2 linked regions of the Butyricimonas faecalis genome follow. Each later gene encodes a partner of the first gene's protein in a complex. Links are inferred from orthologs where the notes say so. Each region holds a gene or a part of one and is shown on either strand. Other genes may lie near its edges.

Region 1 (4,724 bases):
ATTGACCCCTTGTAGGATTATATCAATTGTCTTCCCCATAAGGAAGATGGAAAGCCACGAATACATCGGCACCTTCCAATCTTGAAACATGAGGAAACCGAAGATCACGATACACGAATCGACCATCATCTGCAACTGTCCCAACGGACGGTGAGTCCACTTGTGAAGTATGTTCGAAAACACATCGGTTCCCCCGCTCGAAGCACGGGATTTCATGATCATACCCACACCGACACCCATGACAACACCGCCGAAAATACATGCCAACAATACCTCATCACCTAGTTTGAAAGGATCGAGAGTCACCATCGGGTCCGTAGGAATCGGCTCTCCCATCAACGTCAACAAGAGTGTGGGTAAACTATCCGAGAAAACAGCGACAAGGATGAAGCAAATAAATGTTTTCACCCCGAAGCCGGCTCCCAAAACCCGCAGGCCCAATAAACTCAACGGCAAATTGAAACACAAGGCAGCCATACCGATCGGGAATCCCCACTTATGTTGAAGAACGATCGTGATACCATAAATTCCCCCCGGAACAATTTTATAAGGCGCCATAAAACAACTATATCCTAGTGCTAGCACAAAAGCACCCCCGATGAGTAAGGCGTATGTCCGGAACCACTCACGGGTAAACGGTTTCTCTTTTAAAAGTATATTCACCATTGCATCTAATTTAAATTCGGCCGCGAATATACACCTCCCCTACCTCATGAAATATGACAAAAGTCATCTTTTCGAGGTAAAATATCTTAATCTTTTTTACACATTCGTGTTACCTGTGGCATTAATTTTGCTTGTACGAGAATATAAATTATAAATGCACACTTTTTTCAATTTGTGAAATTAAATGAGAACAACCTTACTGATTACGAAAGAAAAAATTGTTAGCGTGGCACAAAAATTGTTCATAGAAACAAGTTTTTATCGAACAACTATGAAGGATATTGCCCGTGCCGCTAAAGTCAGTCGGCGCACGCTATACACTCATTTTAACAGTAAGGAAGATATTTTTAATCACATCGTGGATCAAAAAATAGAATTAATCGAACAAAAACTTGAACAGGCAGTCAGAACGGCCTTGCCAGCCGACAAACGGTTGAAGTTATACATCAAGGAACGATTTAATTTAATTGCAGAGCTAATGGGCGGCAGTCAACCTATTAAGGAAACTTTTCTCCATAACAACAGTAAGATTGAAATACTACGAGAGAATATTGACAGGCAAGAAATAGAGCTTCTCTATTCAATCCTCCGGGACGGGACCGATGCGGGAATATTCTCGATCAAGCAACCTCGACGCCTGGCAAACTCGTTACAATCCGTTTTCAAAAGCCTGGAATTCGGTTTTATACGCCAGTACGAACATCAACCACGACCACAAGTGATTAACGAGTATATAAACATATTATTTCACGGAATTCTTAAGAAATAAACTAACACACACTACTTATTATATGGAATTGTATATTAACGCTTTCGCACATTATCTCCCGGAAAATCGGGTTCCAAACTCCTACTTCAAGGAAGTGAACGGTTTAGATGACGAGTGGATTCGCACCCGTACAGGAATAAGCACCCGAAGTAAGGCCGGCGAAAACGAGAACACGAATACCATGGCCCTGGAAGCCGTCAAGCGTTTAAATGAAAAACTACCCTTTCCCATAGAGGAAGTCGACTTGATCGTGGCCGCAACTTATTCACCTTACGACACGGTAGCCACGGCGGCACATACGATACAGCGCCATTTCAAGGCACGAGGAGCACACTGTCTCACCGTTTCGGCAGCCTGCTCCTCGTTTATCAACGCCATGGAAATTGTCGAAGGGTATTTTGCCATGAACAAGGCCACGAAAGCCATCGTTGTAGGCTCAGAGCACAACACGGAATACAGCAATGAAACTTGTCCGCAAAGTGGTCACCTGTGGGGTGACGGATCTGTGGCAATCGCCATTTCCACCATGCCGGAAGGAGAAAAAGCAGCTCGTATACTAAATATATTCACCCGCGGACTCGGACACATCGGCAAAGCAGACACTGCCGTTTACCTACGCCCACATCACGAGGGTATCGGCATGCCGGAAGGACGTGACGTGTTTATCAATGCCTGCCATTACATGATCGAGGGGTTAAATGCTGTAACGAACAGCCAAGGAATAAAACTGACGGACTTGAAATTCATTGCCTCTCACCAGGCCAACAAGCGAATCATGTCTACCGTTGCCCGTCAACTTGATTTCCCCGAAGATCACATGCTGTCGAACATCGAGGAAGTAGGTAACACGGGATGTCCCAGTTGTGCCATCACCTTATCGCAAAACCTTGACCGAGTTGATCATGGTGACCTCGTGGCACTCTCCGTGTTCGGAGGTGGGTACTCTTGCGGGGCTGTACTCTTGCAATTTTTATAAGCAAATACAGAATTTTTAAAAATGAATCCAAATGAACAGCTCATTTGGATTCATTTTTTAGTCTATACGCAATAAAAAAGATATACCTTTGCACGAAAGAAATTACCATGAATGACCAGACTGTAATATGTGCCATTGGCACGGCTCCCGGAATGGGTGCTATCGCCGTGATTCGCCTATCAGGAAAAGGATGTATTGAAATTTGTGACCGGATATTTGTTTCCCCTTCCCATAAAAAACTGATAGATGTTCTTCCGAATACAATTCATTTCGGCAAGATCGTCAACAAGGAGGAACTGATTGATGAAGTATTAATCTCCGTGTTCCACGCCCCCCACTCCTTCACCGGGGAAGATTCCATCGAAATCTCCTGCCACGGTTCAGTATACATTCAGCAACGCATATTACAACTATTAATCTCCTCCGGAGCACGCCTTGCAGCCCCCGGAGAATTTACTCAACGGGCTTTCTTGAATGGTAAAATGGACCTTTCACAAGCGGAAGCCGTTGCAGATCTAATCGCCTCATCCTCGGCAGCCGCCCACAAAATGGCATTAAGTCAAATGCGGGGAGGATTCTCGGACGAACTGATGAAACTGCGAATGGAACTGCTGCACATCACCTCCCTGCTCGAACTGGAACTGGATTTCTCGGAGGAAGACGTGGAGTTCGCCGACCGATCGGAACTACGGGGTATTGCCGTCGGTATTGACACGTTGATTTCTCGCCTATGCGTTTCCTTCTCCCTTGGCAACGTGATTAAAAACGGCATTCCGGTAGCCATTGTTGGTAATACCAACGTGGGGAAAAGTACCCTACTCAACGCTTTACTAAAAGAGGATCGTGCCATCGTGTCCGACATCGAGGGTACCACCCGTGACGTGATCGAAGACACCATTAACCTCCAAGGAATCACCTTCCGTTTTATCGACACGGCAGGCATCCGCCACACAGACGACCGAGTAGAAAATATGGGTATCGAACGTACTTTTACCAAAATTGAACAAGCCCGTATCGTATTGTTTTTAATCGATGCCACCAAAGACACGGAACAATTCCTTCCCTATTATACCCAAGTGAAAGAACACCTCGGACCGGATACCCGCTTAGTCATTCTACTCAACAAGACAGACCAAACAGATTCTGCCGACATAATCTTGTCGCAAATCACATCTCTATCTTCCGGGGAAAAGATTCTCCCGATTGCCGCAAAGACAGGGTATAACATCCATCACCTGGTGGACGAGCTAGTTTCCACGATCAACCTAAACGCTCTTCATTCAGGAGATGTTATCGTCAGCAATGCCCGCCATTACGAAGCCCTCTCCCATGCCCGCCTAGCCATCGAGCGAGTCATCACAGGACTGGACTCCCATCTTAGTGGTGAGTTTGTATCACAAGACATTCGGGAATGCCTGCATTATCTTGGTGAAATCACGGGACAAATCACGACGGATGAGGTATTGGGAAATATATTTAAGAATTTTTGCGTAGGCAAATGATGGCTTGGAAACAGCCATAACTAACTATAACCATTTAGAATAAAGTCGCTGTATTTCAGCGACTTTTCTATTTTAACACTTTCCAGTCCGTATTTGGAGATAACGGTTTTTATCCATATTTTTCTATCATATTTCTACCGCGACAGAAATTCACGGTTAGCCCGAATGTCACAGTGACGCATTAGTTGACGTGTGTTGACAATGGTTTACATGTGTTGGCAAAATCCGGGAGAAATAAGGAGAAATTATCCCCAATGTAAACAAGGAAAATATGGAAGTAAGAAAGATTTGTCAATGGTGTGGAAAGCCATTTATAGCCCAAAAGACAACGACCTGCTATTGTAGCCATCAGTGTTCCAATCTTGGCTACAAAGAACGCATCCGGGAACGCAAGCGGCAGTTGAAACGCTCGCAAGAGTTGCTACAACCTCGACAAGCCGCCGAGGGACAGGATTTCTTCTCTTTTGCCCAAGCAGCAAAGTTGATGGGCGTAACCAGACAATACATATATAAATTGGTAAAGGAATCCAAACTTCGGGCTTCACGCATCAGTGGCAAAAAGTCGCTCATTCGCCGTGCTGACATCGAACTAATGATGAAAACCAAACCGTATGAACGCATCATGCCTAAAGAGGACTTCGACATCACCGAGTATTATACTGCTGAAGAAATTGCAGAGAAATATAAGGTCAACGCCAAATGGGTGTGGACTTATACACGGCAGCACAAAGTTCCGAAAGTGAGAATCCGCCAGTTCAACTATTACAGCAAGAAACATATTGATGCCGCCTTTGCCAAATACGAAGTAGAT
Region 2 (3,799 bases), 2.6 Mb from region 1 along the record:
GAGCGAACTTCTTTTTTTTTGCGAGGAGTGTGATACGCCTCCTTTTTTTAATGAAGAGAGAGTGAAACAATGGCTACAGGCCGTTGCTGATGATTATTCGTTTCAGTTAGGAGCGATCTCTTTTATTTTTTGTAATGATGATTATATCCTGGATGTGAACAGGAAATATTTGAATCATGATTATTATACTGACGTTATTACTTTTGATTATTCCGAGAGAAAAATATTGTCAGGTGATGTTTTTATCAGCCTTGATACAGTTCAATCCAATGCTTTAGAATTTCATACGACTTATGAAGATGAATTGCATAGGGTGGTTGTACACTCTGTGCTTCATTTAATGGGTTTTAAGGATAAATCAGATGTTGACGCTAGAGAGATGCGTCAAAACGAAAATCATTGCTTAGAATTGCTTAAAACGATATAATTATGTCACGATTACTGCCCGTATATGATGTTATTGTAGTAGGGGCCGGACACGCTGGTTGTGAGGCGGCATGTGCTGCCGCTAATTTAGGATCAAAGACATTGCTTATTACACTGGATATGAATAAGATAGCACAAATGTCTTGTAATCCGGCCATGGGTGGTATTGCTAAAGGTCAGATTGTTAGGGAGATAGATGCTTTAGGCGGTGGTTCTGGCATCGTGACGGATAAAAGTACAATCCAATTCCGTATGCTGAACCTATCTAAAGGGCCTGCTATGTGGAGTCCAAGGGCTCAATGTGATCGAATGATTTTTTCGGCCGAATGGAGGGATAGGGTAGAGCATACTGATAATCTGGATTTGTGGCAGGATGATGTGATTGAACTTCTTTTGGATAAGGGACAGGTTACCGGGGTTAGAACCAGATTGGGGATTTCTTTTAGTGGTCATCGGGTGATTTTGACGAATGGTACTTTTTTAAACGGTCTGATGCATATCGGACGGGTTAGTTTTCCCGGTGGTCGTATTTCAGAACCGGCCACGTATGGTTTGTCTGAGCAACTGAGAGCGTATGGTTTCACAGTAGGGCGAATGAAAACGGGTACTCCGGTTCGTATAGATGGCCGAAGTATTGATTTTTCCAAATTGACTCGTCAGGATGGGGATAATGATTTCCATAAGTTCTCTTTTCTGAGCTTCGCGTATACGAATTCACTTGAGAAAATGCCTTGCTATATCGCCTACACGAATAAAGTCGTACATGACATTTTGCGGGAAGGATTTGATGATAGTCCTTTGTTCAACGGTACTATAAAAAGTATAGGTCCTCGTTATTGTCCGAGTATTGAAACTAAATTGGATACTTTTTCAGATAGGGATAGTCACCATCTGTTTTTGGAACCGGAGGGGGAGAGGACAACCGAATATTATCTGAATGGTTTTTCTTCTTCTTTGCCTTGGGATATTCAATTGCGGGCATTGAGAAACGTGGAAGGTTTTGAGCATGTAAAAATTTTCAGACCGGGTTATGCTATCGAATATGATTTTTTTCAGCCTACTCAATTGTATCCTACTTTAGAAACAAAATTAGTCAAGGGACTTTATTTTGCCGGACAAATAAACGGGACTACCGGATACGAGGAGGCAGCGGCTCAAGGATTGATGGCTGGAATTAATGCCCATCTTTCACTTCATGAAAATAGAGATTTTGTACTGAATAGGGATCAGGCTTATATTGGTGTATTGATAGATGATTTAGTTACGAAGGGAGTGGATGAACCTTATCGGATGTTTACTTCACGCGCCGAGTATAGAATTTTATTGAGACAGGATGATGCTGATGCCAGATTGACGCCTTTAGGGTATTCTCTAGGTTTGGTGAAAGAAGATCGCTTTGCCGTGTTTGAAGATAAAATTTTGAAACGTGACCGGTTGATAGACTTTGTTACTAATTTTAGTATTTCACCTGAAGAGATTAACCCGACCTTAGAAAATTTGAAATCTTCGCCTATCCGTCAAAAAATTAAATTGATTGATATTATTTCGAGACCGCAGGTAACTATTCCTAAAATTATAGATGCAATTCCTTCTTTAAAGGAATTTGTTTTTGATCATAATTTGCGGGAAGAAATCATAGAAGCTGCTGAAGTTTTAATTAAATATTCTGGATATATAGAGAGAGAAAAATTGATTGCTGATAAATTGAATCGGTTGGAGAATTTAGTTATTGCGAATAAATTTAATTATATGGAGATAACTTCTCTCTCTTATGAAGCTCGTCAAAAATTGACAAAGATTAATCCGAAAACTATTGGGCAGGCATCACGTATTACAGGTGTATCGCCTTCTGACATTAATGTTTTATTGATTTTATTGGGAAGATAAAAGGAATGTTTCACGTGGAACATTGAAAATAGTGCGAAGAGGGGTATTGAATAAATCTAGTAAAAAAGTACATTTATAGGGTCAAATTGTAAATAAAAACCGAGGTATAAAATGGAAATTGTAGAAGGAAATTTAATTGATATAGAAAACAGGGAATTTTATCCTTGTGCTATATTTATATCTGAAGGAAAGATTATAAATATAGAAAGAAATTCTAATTCGTATGATCAATATATTTCACCGGGATTTATAGATGCGCATGTTCATGTGGAGAGTTCCATGTTAATGCCTGTTGAATTTTCCAAATTAGTAATTCCGAATGGAACAGTGGGTGTGGTTGCCGATCCGCATGAAATTGCAAATGTTTTAGGGGTAGAGGGGGTGAAATTGATGATAGATAATGGAGAAAAAGCACCTTTAAAATTCTTTTGGGGTATTCCTTCCTGCGTTCCTGCCACTCCATTTGATAAACCAGGATCCATTTTATCCGTAGAAGACACGGATAAATTAGCAAAAACCGGAAAATTCATACTGCTTTCTGAGGTTATGAATGTTCCTGGTGTTATAAATAATGATCCGGATGTTATTGGAAAAATAGAAATAGCCAAGAAATATCAATTAAAAATAGATGGTCATGCACCGGAACTCACGGGTGATTCTCTGAGTTCATATATTGCTCATGGTATAGAAACCGATCATGAATCTTCGACCATAGAAGAGGCAGAGGAGAAAATTTCAAAAGGAATGTACATCATGATCAGGGAGGGAAGTGCTGCTAAAAACTATGATGCATTAAAATCATTGATTGCTACACGTACAGATCGTGTCATGTTTTGCACGGATGATTCACACGCTGATGACCTATTAAATAAAGGTCATATTAATAAAATTATCAGAAAAGCATTGGCTGATGGCTATGGTATTTTTGATATTTTGCAGATAGCGTGTCTTAATCCGGTACATTTTTATAATTTGAATATAGGAACTTTGCATGTTGGAGATGATGCAGATTTCATTATTTTGGATGACATAGAATCTTTGAATGTACGTTCTACTTATATTAAAGGGAAGGTAGTTTATGGTGAAAACAATTCTAAAAGTAATCCGGTTTATGATGTACCGTTATTAAATAAGTTTCATCACGATGAAATAAGTTTATCCGATCTTCATACAAATGTTTTTGGAGATGTTGCATGTATTCAAGTGAGACCTGATAGTATTCTGACAGACAGTAAAATACTTCATTTTAACGAGAAAATAGAAGGTTTTCAATCAGATTTGGATAAGGATATTTTGAAAATAGTTTATTTAAATCGTTACTTTAATTCTAAACCGCAAATTGGTTTTATTTCAGGTATCGGTTTAAAACGAGGAGCTTTTGCTTCTTCTATATCACATGATTCGCATAATATTATTGCAGTGGGTTGTACAGATCAAGATTTAATGCTTGCAATAAACGAATTGATAAAGGAAAAAGGTGGTTTAG

The links.
Region 2: the proteins of mnmE (region 1) and mnmG are in contact, whole or in part, in a solved structure (PDB 9HIP), measured with the Escherichia coli proteins. The link is inferred for Butyricimonas faecalis from one-to-one orthologs.

What each region holds. Positions count from the first base shown.
Region 1 is NZ_CP032819.1:405,845-410,568, reverse strand. The notes cover bases 1,850-4,715. They hold mnmE (tRNA uridine-5-carboxymethylaminomethyl(34) synthesis GTPase MnmE), read left to right. Parts: upstream 1,850-2,518; coding sequence 2,519-3,913; downstream 3,914-4,715. Other genes in these bases: D8S85_RS01695 (helix-turn-helix domain-containing protein), read left to right, coding at 4,185-4,715; D8S85_RS01705 (3-oxoacyl-ACP synthase III family protein), read left to right, coding at 1,850-2,411. Outside these bases: D8S85_RS01715 (YitT family protein), read right to left, coding at 1-666; D8S85_RS01710 (TetR/AcrR family transcriptional regulator), read left to right, coding at 851-1,435; more of D8S85_RS01705, read left to right, coding at 1,458-1,849; more of D8S85_RS01695, read left to right, coding at 4,716-4,724. UniProt on the Escherichia coli protein: Exhibits a very high intrinsic GTPase hydrolysis rate. Involved in the addition of a carboxymethylaminomethyl (cmnm) group at the wobble position (U34) of certain tRNAs, forming tRNA-cmnm(5)s(2)U34.
Region 2 is NZ_CP032819.1:3,051,599-3,055,397, forward strand. Bases 1-2,871 are described here. They hold mnmG (tRNA uridine-5-carboxymethylaminomethyl(34) synthesis enzyme MnmG), read left to right. Parts: upstream 1-429; coding sequence 430-2,313; downstream 2,314-2,871. Other genes in these bases: ybeY (rRNA maturation RNase YbeY), read left to right, coding at 1-427; ade (adenine deaminase), read left to right, coding at 2,425-2,871. Outside these bases: more of ade, read left to right, coding at 2,872-3,799. UniProt on the Escherichia coli protein: NAD-binding protein involved in the addition of a carboxymethylaminomethyl (cmnm) group at the wobble position (U34) of certain tRNAs, forming tRNA-cmnm(5)s(2)U34.